Linked DNA regions of Pigmentibacter sp. JX0631. The protein of the gene in region 2 binds, or shares a complex with, the protein of the main gene of each other region. Links are inferred from orthologs where the notes say so. Each region holds a gene or a part of one and is shown on either strand. Other genes may lie near its edges. The genes, in order: smc and QEJ31_RS09490.

Region 1 (4,582 bases), 1.1 Mb from region 2 along the record:
GAAAATTTTGAATTTTTTGGTCAGCATTTAATTCTGTTACTTCTAAATATCGAATAATCCATGTATGATATCTTCCTAATCCTTTATGAATTTTATATTTTGTTTCTTTATAGACCCCAGATATAGGGATATAATTTTGTGATGAGTCTTTTAGCCATTTCCAATCTTTCTTACTATTTGCACAATAAATGTAGTAATTATTATGTGAGAAAGCTTTACTAAATATAAATAACGAATAAATAAAAATAAAAGTAGCAATTAGTTTTGGATGCATTTTATTCCTGCGTTTTTAAATTTTAATTTGCTTATTAACAATTATTTGCTAAATAAAATTCTAAAATATAAAATTAAACTTATTCTAAATTAAAATTGTTTTCAACTTTTTTAAAGAATTTTATTAAGGGAATTTAGAAATCTAGTAAAAATCAGGGATTTAAGGATTGTATTTCTGTCTCGCCAATTGTTATAGATGCCCCTGAACGGACAGCGGTTTTTTGTTTTTTCCGTAAATGAGGAGGAACATCACTTAAATCAACAGATACTAATTTAGAAACTCCTGGTTCACTCATGGATATACCATAAATTGTATCTAAAACTTCCATTGTTCTCCGGTTATGTGTAATGACAACGAACTGAAATTCATCACTTAAAGCTTCTAGAACAGCATTGAATCTACCAACGTTGGCTTCATCCAAAGGAGCATCGACTTCATCAAGGAAACAGAACGGTGCGGGTGTTGTTTTTAATAAACTAAAAATCAAAGAAATAGCAGTTAAAGCCTTTTCCCCACCACTAAACAAACTCATATTTTGCATTTTCTTTCCGGGAAGACGAACTAAAATTTCAACTCCTGTATTTAGTAAATCATCTTCTTTTAACATATGAAGCTCACCATAACCGTTAGGGAATAGTACTGGGAAGATTTTTTGGAACTCGACATTCACTTTATCAAAAATTTCTTTAAATCTATTTTTTGTATTTTCTTCAATTTCAGTAATGGACAAATAAAGTTCTTGCATTGATCTTTCAATATCTTCTTTTTGAGTAACAAGAAAATTTAACCTCTCAGAAACATCCTTAAATTCTTCTAATGCTCTTTCATTAACAGGTCCGAGATCAAGAATTGCTTGTTGAAGTTCTTTGATTCTACTTTCAAGAATATTTCTTGAATTTTGATCGCTATTCGTTTCTGAAGGTAGATCTTTTATTGACAAAGAAAATTTTTCATTTGCTTCACGAACAGCAGTGTCAATTATTGTTTCATATCTTGCTAATTCCAACATTTTTTCGTTAATAAATTTTTGTTTAGATGCTGCATTATCTTTTTGCGACTTTAATTTGCTTTCATAAACTCTCAGTTCTTCTGATATTTCACTTTCTTCTTGAACTAAATATTCCAACTTATCTTCTAAAATTTTTACTTGTTTTTGATAATTTACTATTTCAATATTAAGATTTTCAAATTCATCTTCTGCATCAGAAATAGCAGATTCTAATTCATCTATTTGACGAATAAAGGAATCAACTTTCTGCTGCATTCTTTTTAACTGATAAACCATTTCATCATAGTATTTTCGATTATTTGCTTGTCTCTCAGTAATAACTGCTCTTTCAGATTTTTTATTCTGCAATTGAGTAGTTATTTCATCTTTTATTTCTTTTTTTTCAGAAAACTCTAATTCAAAATCATTTAAATTTTGTTGCAATAATTTTAATTCATCATCAAGTCTATCTAATTGATTCTGATTTTTTGCAAATGATTCTTTTGCTTCTGAAATTTCTAAGTTTAATCGTTGTTTTTCCTCTGAAAATCTTGAAATATTTTCATCAATATGTCTTAACTGAAGATCAAAATTATCTAATTGACTAGATAACTTTAAAGATTCTACCTTTTCTTTTTCCAAAACACTCGCAAGTTCATTAAATTTAAATTCGATTTTTTTCTTACTTTCATTCAATGAATATAAAGTACCTTCTGCTGATGCAAGCTGTTCCTGAATTTTTTCTTTTAAAATTAATGATTCAGAGTGATCCCTTCTCCGTTGCAGAATTCCTTGTGAAGCTCCTTCTTTTATAATTCCACAAGAAAAGCCTTGCACTCCATTTGATATTGCTCCTCTTTCAGTAATGAAAATGAAATGTTGATTATTATTTGCAATTTTTTTAGCTTTTAATAAAAGCCATTCATCTTGGCATATGAATATTCTTTCAAAAATTCTTTTTGTTGCCGGTATTTTATAGTTTTCCAACCTATCACCAACACATCTAATACCATTAATGCTTAAAATATTTTGCTTATCATTTTCTTCACTTTGGCTTAAAGGTAAAATTAGATCTTTAACAAGTAAATTTACTTTTGAAATTGAGTACTCTTCTACTTTATCTATAATTTCTATTAAATCATCTGTGTTTTCAAGAATAGCTGATTGAAAAAGAAATGGCATATGGTTTTCTAAAATAGATTCGTCTTCCTTATGCAGAGAAACTGAATCAAATAAATATCCAGAAATTTTTGTACTTAGTTTTTCTTTAAGTGATAGTATTCCATCAGATAAACCGCTATCAGACTCAACTAAATCTTTTAAAATGTTTACTTTACTTGTCACTTCTAAATGATTTTGTTTTATTATTTCACGGTCTTTGTTTGCTTGATCATATTTTAATTTAACTTTTTCTAATTCCGTTTCTAATGAATTTCTATTTGAGACGACTTCATCTAACCCTAATGATAGTTTACTTAAATTTTCAGCAATTGTTTTTCTATCTGCCGCTATTTGACCCTTGGATTCTAAAGCAATTAAATGATTTTCTGTTACTTTTTGAATCTGACTATTATATTTACTAATAGTGTCAAGCAAACTTTCATTTCGAGCTCTTAAAGAATTTTTGCTTGATTCAATAGCGCGTATTTCTGATCGATACTCATCACCACGCATTCTCTCTACTTGAATTGTTTCGTCAATCTCTTCTAACTTTTCTTCTAAATTTTCTTTTTCAAGATCAATTTTTCGCAATTGCGTACTTAGTGCTTCTATTTCAAGCATTATTGAAGATTGTTTTGCTTCTTCTAATTTTAAATTATTCTGCTCGTCAATTAATTCTTTTTTTACTTTTTCTTTTTGTAAAATTCTTTCGTCATGCCTTTTTTTGTAATTTTCTCTTCTTTCTTCATACTTTGTCAATGCAATTTTTTGATCATCTAATGTGTTTTCAGTAGATTTTATTTGTTGAGTTAGTTCCAATTGATTTGATTTAAGATCATTAGCTGCAACTTCCCATTCACTAGCTTCGATAGTAGCTTGTTGTATTTCAGTCGATCTGCTATCAACTTCTTTTTTAACTTTATTAGCAATACTGCGATAAAAACCAATATGATTTTTAATAAGTTCAATTTCTTTGTCTTTTAATTCAGATGAAAGATTTAATTTAAGTGAAGCTTTTTCTACTTGTTCTGATAGAGATTCTTTTTGTCTAATTAATTCACCTTCAATTTCAGCTAAATTTTTCATTCTATCTTGAGTAGAAAGCAGCCTTTTTTCGGCTTCTTTTCTTCTCACTTTAAACATTGTAATTCCAGCAGTTTCCTCTAATATTTCTCTAAGATCTTCTGGTGATGCTTGAATTATTCTATCACGTTTATCTTGTTGGATTATAGCATAACTTTTAGAACCTAGACCTATGGAAAGTAAAAAATCAACTATATCTTTTAATCGACATGGCTCACGATTCATGAAATATTCTCGTTCACCACTTCGATTAATTCTTCTACCAATAGAAATTTCAGGTAAGTGCATATATTCAGCTGGACAATGCAATCCATCATTTGCAAAAATTAAGGTAACTTCTGCTAAACTTAATGGTTTTCGATCTTGCGAACCTGAAAATATAATATCAGTTGGATCATCAGCGCGTAAACTTTTAGCGGTTTGTTCTCCCATTACCCAACGCACAGCATCGATGATATTCGATTTACCAGAGCCATTTGGTCCAATAACACCTGTAATTCCATCATGATATTGAATGTTAACTCTATCAGCAAAACTTTTAAAGCCAGATATATGTATCGATTTTAGTTTCATATTATCCTTATAGATATTAATGATCTACAATAGTTAAATTTTTTGACTAAAAAAACAGCAAAAAAACACAAATCAGTCTATAAAATAGATAGATTCGCAACCTTTGATCAAGAAAGATCAGCTATTGATAATCTAAAATTCAAATTTTACAAACTAATTTCACTATCTCTAACTTACAACATCTGCCTTGATTTACAAATGTTTGAAATTTGGACTTATTTTTGATTTTGGAGAGGAAGAATAAAGAGTGGAATGAATGGATAGTCTAGTAATTTGTTTATTTATAAGACAATAATTTAATATACATTTGATATTATTTACTAAAATTTTAAAAAACACACTTGTAAATTTGCATCAACATCTATTTTAAGTGTAATAAATTTAAGTCTGATTATTAAAATGTTTCTAATAGGGAAGGGGAATCTTTCAATGGCAACTCTAGGAGTTAATATAGATCACGTCGCTACTCTGCGCCAACAAAGAGGCACAAAATATCCAGATCC
Region 2 (3,122 bases):
GCATTTCTTTTGGAAAAAAATAATTAGCAGGTAAAAAAGGTGAAAAATTATATGTATCTAAAAAGTTTTCTTGATCATTTAAAATAATTTTTTGTAAAAGATTTTTTTGCAAGCTTTTTATTCTGATAAAATTTTTAGGTACAAGTCCAGTTTTTTGTTTGAAATAAAAGAAAGATAATAGAACCAAAAGTATTCTATAAAATGAATATTTTTCTATGATATATTTTTTCTCTAATCCAATATTTAATTTTTCTTTTAGGTATTTAAATACTCTTTTACTTCTATTTGTGTTTTGTAAATCAATATATATTGCATTAGAAATTGTTTTTATTGATAAAATATAGGATAGAAAGTTTTCTGGAAGAACTTCTTTGCCTTGTAAAAAGAAGGATGGAGTTTTATTTTTTTCGAAACAAATAAATGCCTGCAAGTTTTTAATTTTTAATGCGATATCTTTGTTACTAGGAGAAGTTATAAAAACTGGAAAATAATTATTTTCTATTAAACAAAATACGCTGTTTGCAGCAATTAAAACATCGCCTATAGCACTTAATCTAGTTAAAAAAACAAGTCTATTGTATTGATTAATTTTATTCATGGGAACCATTTTTCTTCAAGTATCTAAATAAAAATAAGCTTGACCAAATAAACATTGCTAAAATATACAGTCCTCCACCAGTTGCAGAAATAGCCGTAGCATATGATATTTTTCCTATTTGATCTGGATTAAATGCTTCTAGAATAAGGCCAGTGCCAAATATTGGTATTGATGTAAGAAAGGTAATTATAATAATTTTTAACAATTTTTTAGAAAAGTAAGGAAGAATAATATTTAGAGACAATCCGAGTAAAATAGCACTATAACCCATTACATTCATATGGGCATGAGCTGATTTTAACAAGGTTCTTTGGTTTTGCATAAATTCGGAAGTTGGAATTTGACTAATTGTAATTTGCTGAATTAAAACAGCTAAAATGCTGCCAAAAATACTCCAAGCTGCAATCCAAAAAAAACCTAAGCCTATTAAAAGAAATTTGTATTTTTGCAAAATCTTCCCTTCGTGATGTTTAGCAAAAAAGTAGAGCAAATTTGATATTTGCATTAATTTTAATTTACTATGTATTAAATGACTTTACATCTTCTTTGCCTAAGGTTTAATTCTTAGCAACACTCTTCATGTATCTTAATTTGGAGAACATGAAAATAAGGAAAGAAATGGTATAATTAAATGCATCTACGGTTAGAAAGTTTTGATGGTCCTCTTGATCTTCTTTTGCATCTAATAAAGGCGCAAGAGTTGAACATCTTTAATATTCCTATCGCAATGATCACTGAACAATATCTTGGTTTTTTAAAACAAGTTCCAGAACTGGATTTTCTCACAGCAGGTGAATATTTGGCTATGGCTGCACAACTGATTGAAATAAAGGCAAATTTATTAGTGCCAGTTTTGCAAAATAAGTCTCAATCTGAAGCAGAAAATTTGGCTCAAGTAGCTGAAGAAGATCCTAGAAAAGATTTGGTTCAACAATTGCTCGAATTTGAGGCATATAAAAAAGCTTCAGAAGTTTTACAGCAATTGAATACTATAGCGCAAGAACATTTTCCAACGGCAGAACACAAAAGACGTGAAGAAGAGTTTTCGGTTTTTGAGCATCCAATTAAAGGCAATCCTTTCGACCTTATTATAGCGTTTGAAAAAGTTTTATTAAAGTTTACAAATAAATCTACTCCTAAAGTTATTGTCCGGGCTCAAAAAATCACAATTCAACAAAAAATGGAATTTATCAAACAGAAATTATCTGAAAGTGATTCTGTAACTTTAAAATTTCTATTTAGCGAGTGCTTGTCGAGATATGAATTGATTGTGTTAATTATGGCTCTTTTAGAATTATGTAAAGCTAATCATGTGAATGTTTTGCAAACATCTATGTTTGCGGACATAGAAATTTCAAAAGGTTTAAAATTTTTTGATGATGCTTCTACTCTTCAAGAAACTGAAGAGTTGACTTGACATATTCTCGATATGCTACACTTAAAGGATATTCTGTATCATTTAAGCGCATTTCTAGTCGAGCACGTGTAATATTTTCTTTACTTATTGCTTGATTTAAATTATGAATTTCTTCATCAATTAAGTCATTAAATGATATTTTATTACTGTTTTGTTCTGTCATTTTCTTTTGCAAGCTTTTAATATTTAATGAATCTTCATTTTTTCTAGATAATTGATGTCCTAATCTTTCTATAAAAACCTGATTTTCATAAAATTTTTCATTTACTTGAATTTCTTGTTTTGCTTTTTCATGGTTTAAAACAATTATTTTTAAAAGCTTCGCTAAAAATATACTTTTTTCATATGTTTCATCAGTAGAATAATTCATCAAATTTTCTTTTAGCAAAATTAAATTAAAGCGAAATTTTTCATCTTTTAAATTTAAAAAATAAAAATATGCATTTGCAATAGTTTCTAGTTTATTTAAAATAAGATAAAAACCAGCATTTATGGTATCTTCTTGCCAGTATGTCAATGGCGCAAATAAATCTTCTTTTCTGAGTGCTAAATTAGAAAATATAATTTTGTTTATTTCTAAAAAAATGTAGTCTAAATTGAAATCTAAATTTATTTCTTTTTCTATTTGTTCAATAAACATTAAGGCTCTAGAACACTTTACCGTTGCGGAAGGAATTTCATTAATATTATTGATACCTTTTTTAGCATTGTGAATGAGAATTTTTTTTATTTCTTTTAAAAGTGCACAATATTGATTATAAAAATCTTTGAACATTAAAAAGCTTGTATACTGTCTAGCTAATGGAATTCCTAAAGCAAAATCGAATTCTTTTATAATTTCTTTGTAGGCAATATCACCCCTATTTTTTTGCTGAGTTTGTTCTAAGTGAATAAAATCAATAAATTGGGATTCGCCTCCATCTATAAGGCAATATGATGTTTTTACGATGAACTGCAGACATTCCTGATATGGATTGAAATTTATGAATTGATTTGGATTTTCTTTGTTGACCACGATGAATCTTCCCGTTATAAAGCAAAATCTGCGGCAAATTTTTGCGCGAAGAGTCCTGCTAGTGTTAAGTTATTAATCATACAGCACTATTC

The links.
Region 1: the proteins of QEJ31_RS09490 (region 2) and smc are in contact, whole or in part, in a crystal structure (PDB 3ZGX), measured with the Bacillus subtilis proteins. The link is inferred for Pigmentibacter sp. JX0631 from one-to-one orthologs.

Annotation. Positions count from the first base shown.
Region 1 is NZ_CP123622.1:3,309,261-3,313,842, forward strand. The notes cover bases 226-4,477. They hold smc (chromosome segregation protein SMC), read right to left. Parts: upstream 4,080-4,477; coding sequence 426-4,079; downstream 226-425. Other genes in these bases: QEJ31_RS14260 (hypothetical protein), read right to left, coding at 226-274. Also shown: more of QEJ31_RS14260, read right to left, coding at 1-225; QEJ31_RS14270 (pyridoxine 5'-phosphate synthase), read left to right, coding at 4,509-4,582. UniProt on the Bacillus subtilis protein: Required for chromosome condensation and partitioning.
Region 2 is NZ_CP123622.1:2,159,275-2,162,396, forward strand. Bases 331-3,122 are described here. They hold QEJ31_RS09490 (segregation/condensation protein A), read left to right. Parts: upstream 331-1,229; coding sequence 1,230-2,015; downstream 2,016-3,122. Other genes in these bases: QEJ31_RS09480 (glycosyltransferase family 9 protein), read right to left, coding at 331-598; QEJ31_RS09485 (hypothetical protein), read right to left, coding at 591-1,049; QEJ31_RS09495 (hypothetical protein), read right to left, coding at 1,984-3,030. Outside these bases: more of QEJ31_RS09480, read right to left, coding at 1-330. UniProt on the Bacillus subtilis protein: Participates in chromosomal partition during cell division. May act via the formation of a condensin-like complex containing Smc and ScpB that pull DNA away from mid-cell into both cell halves.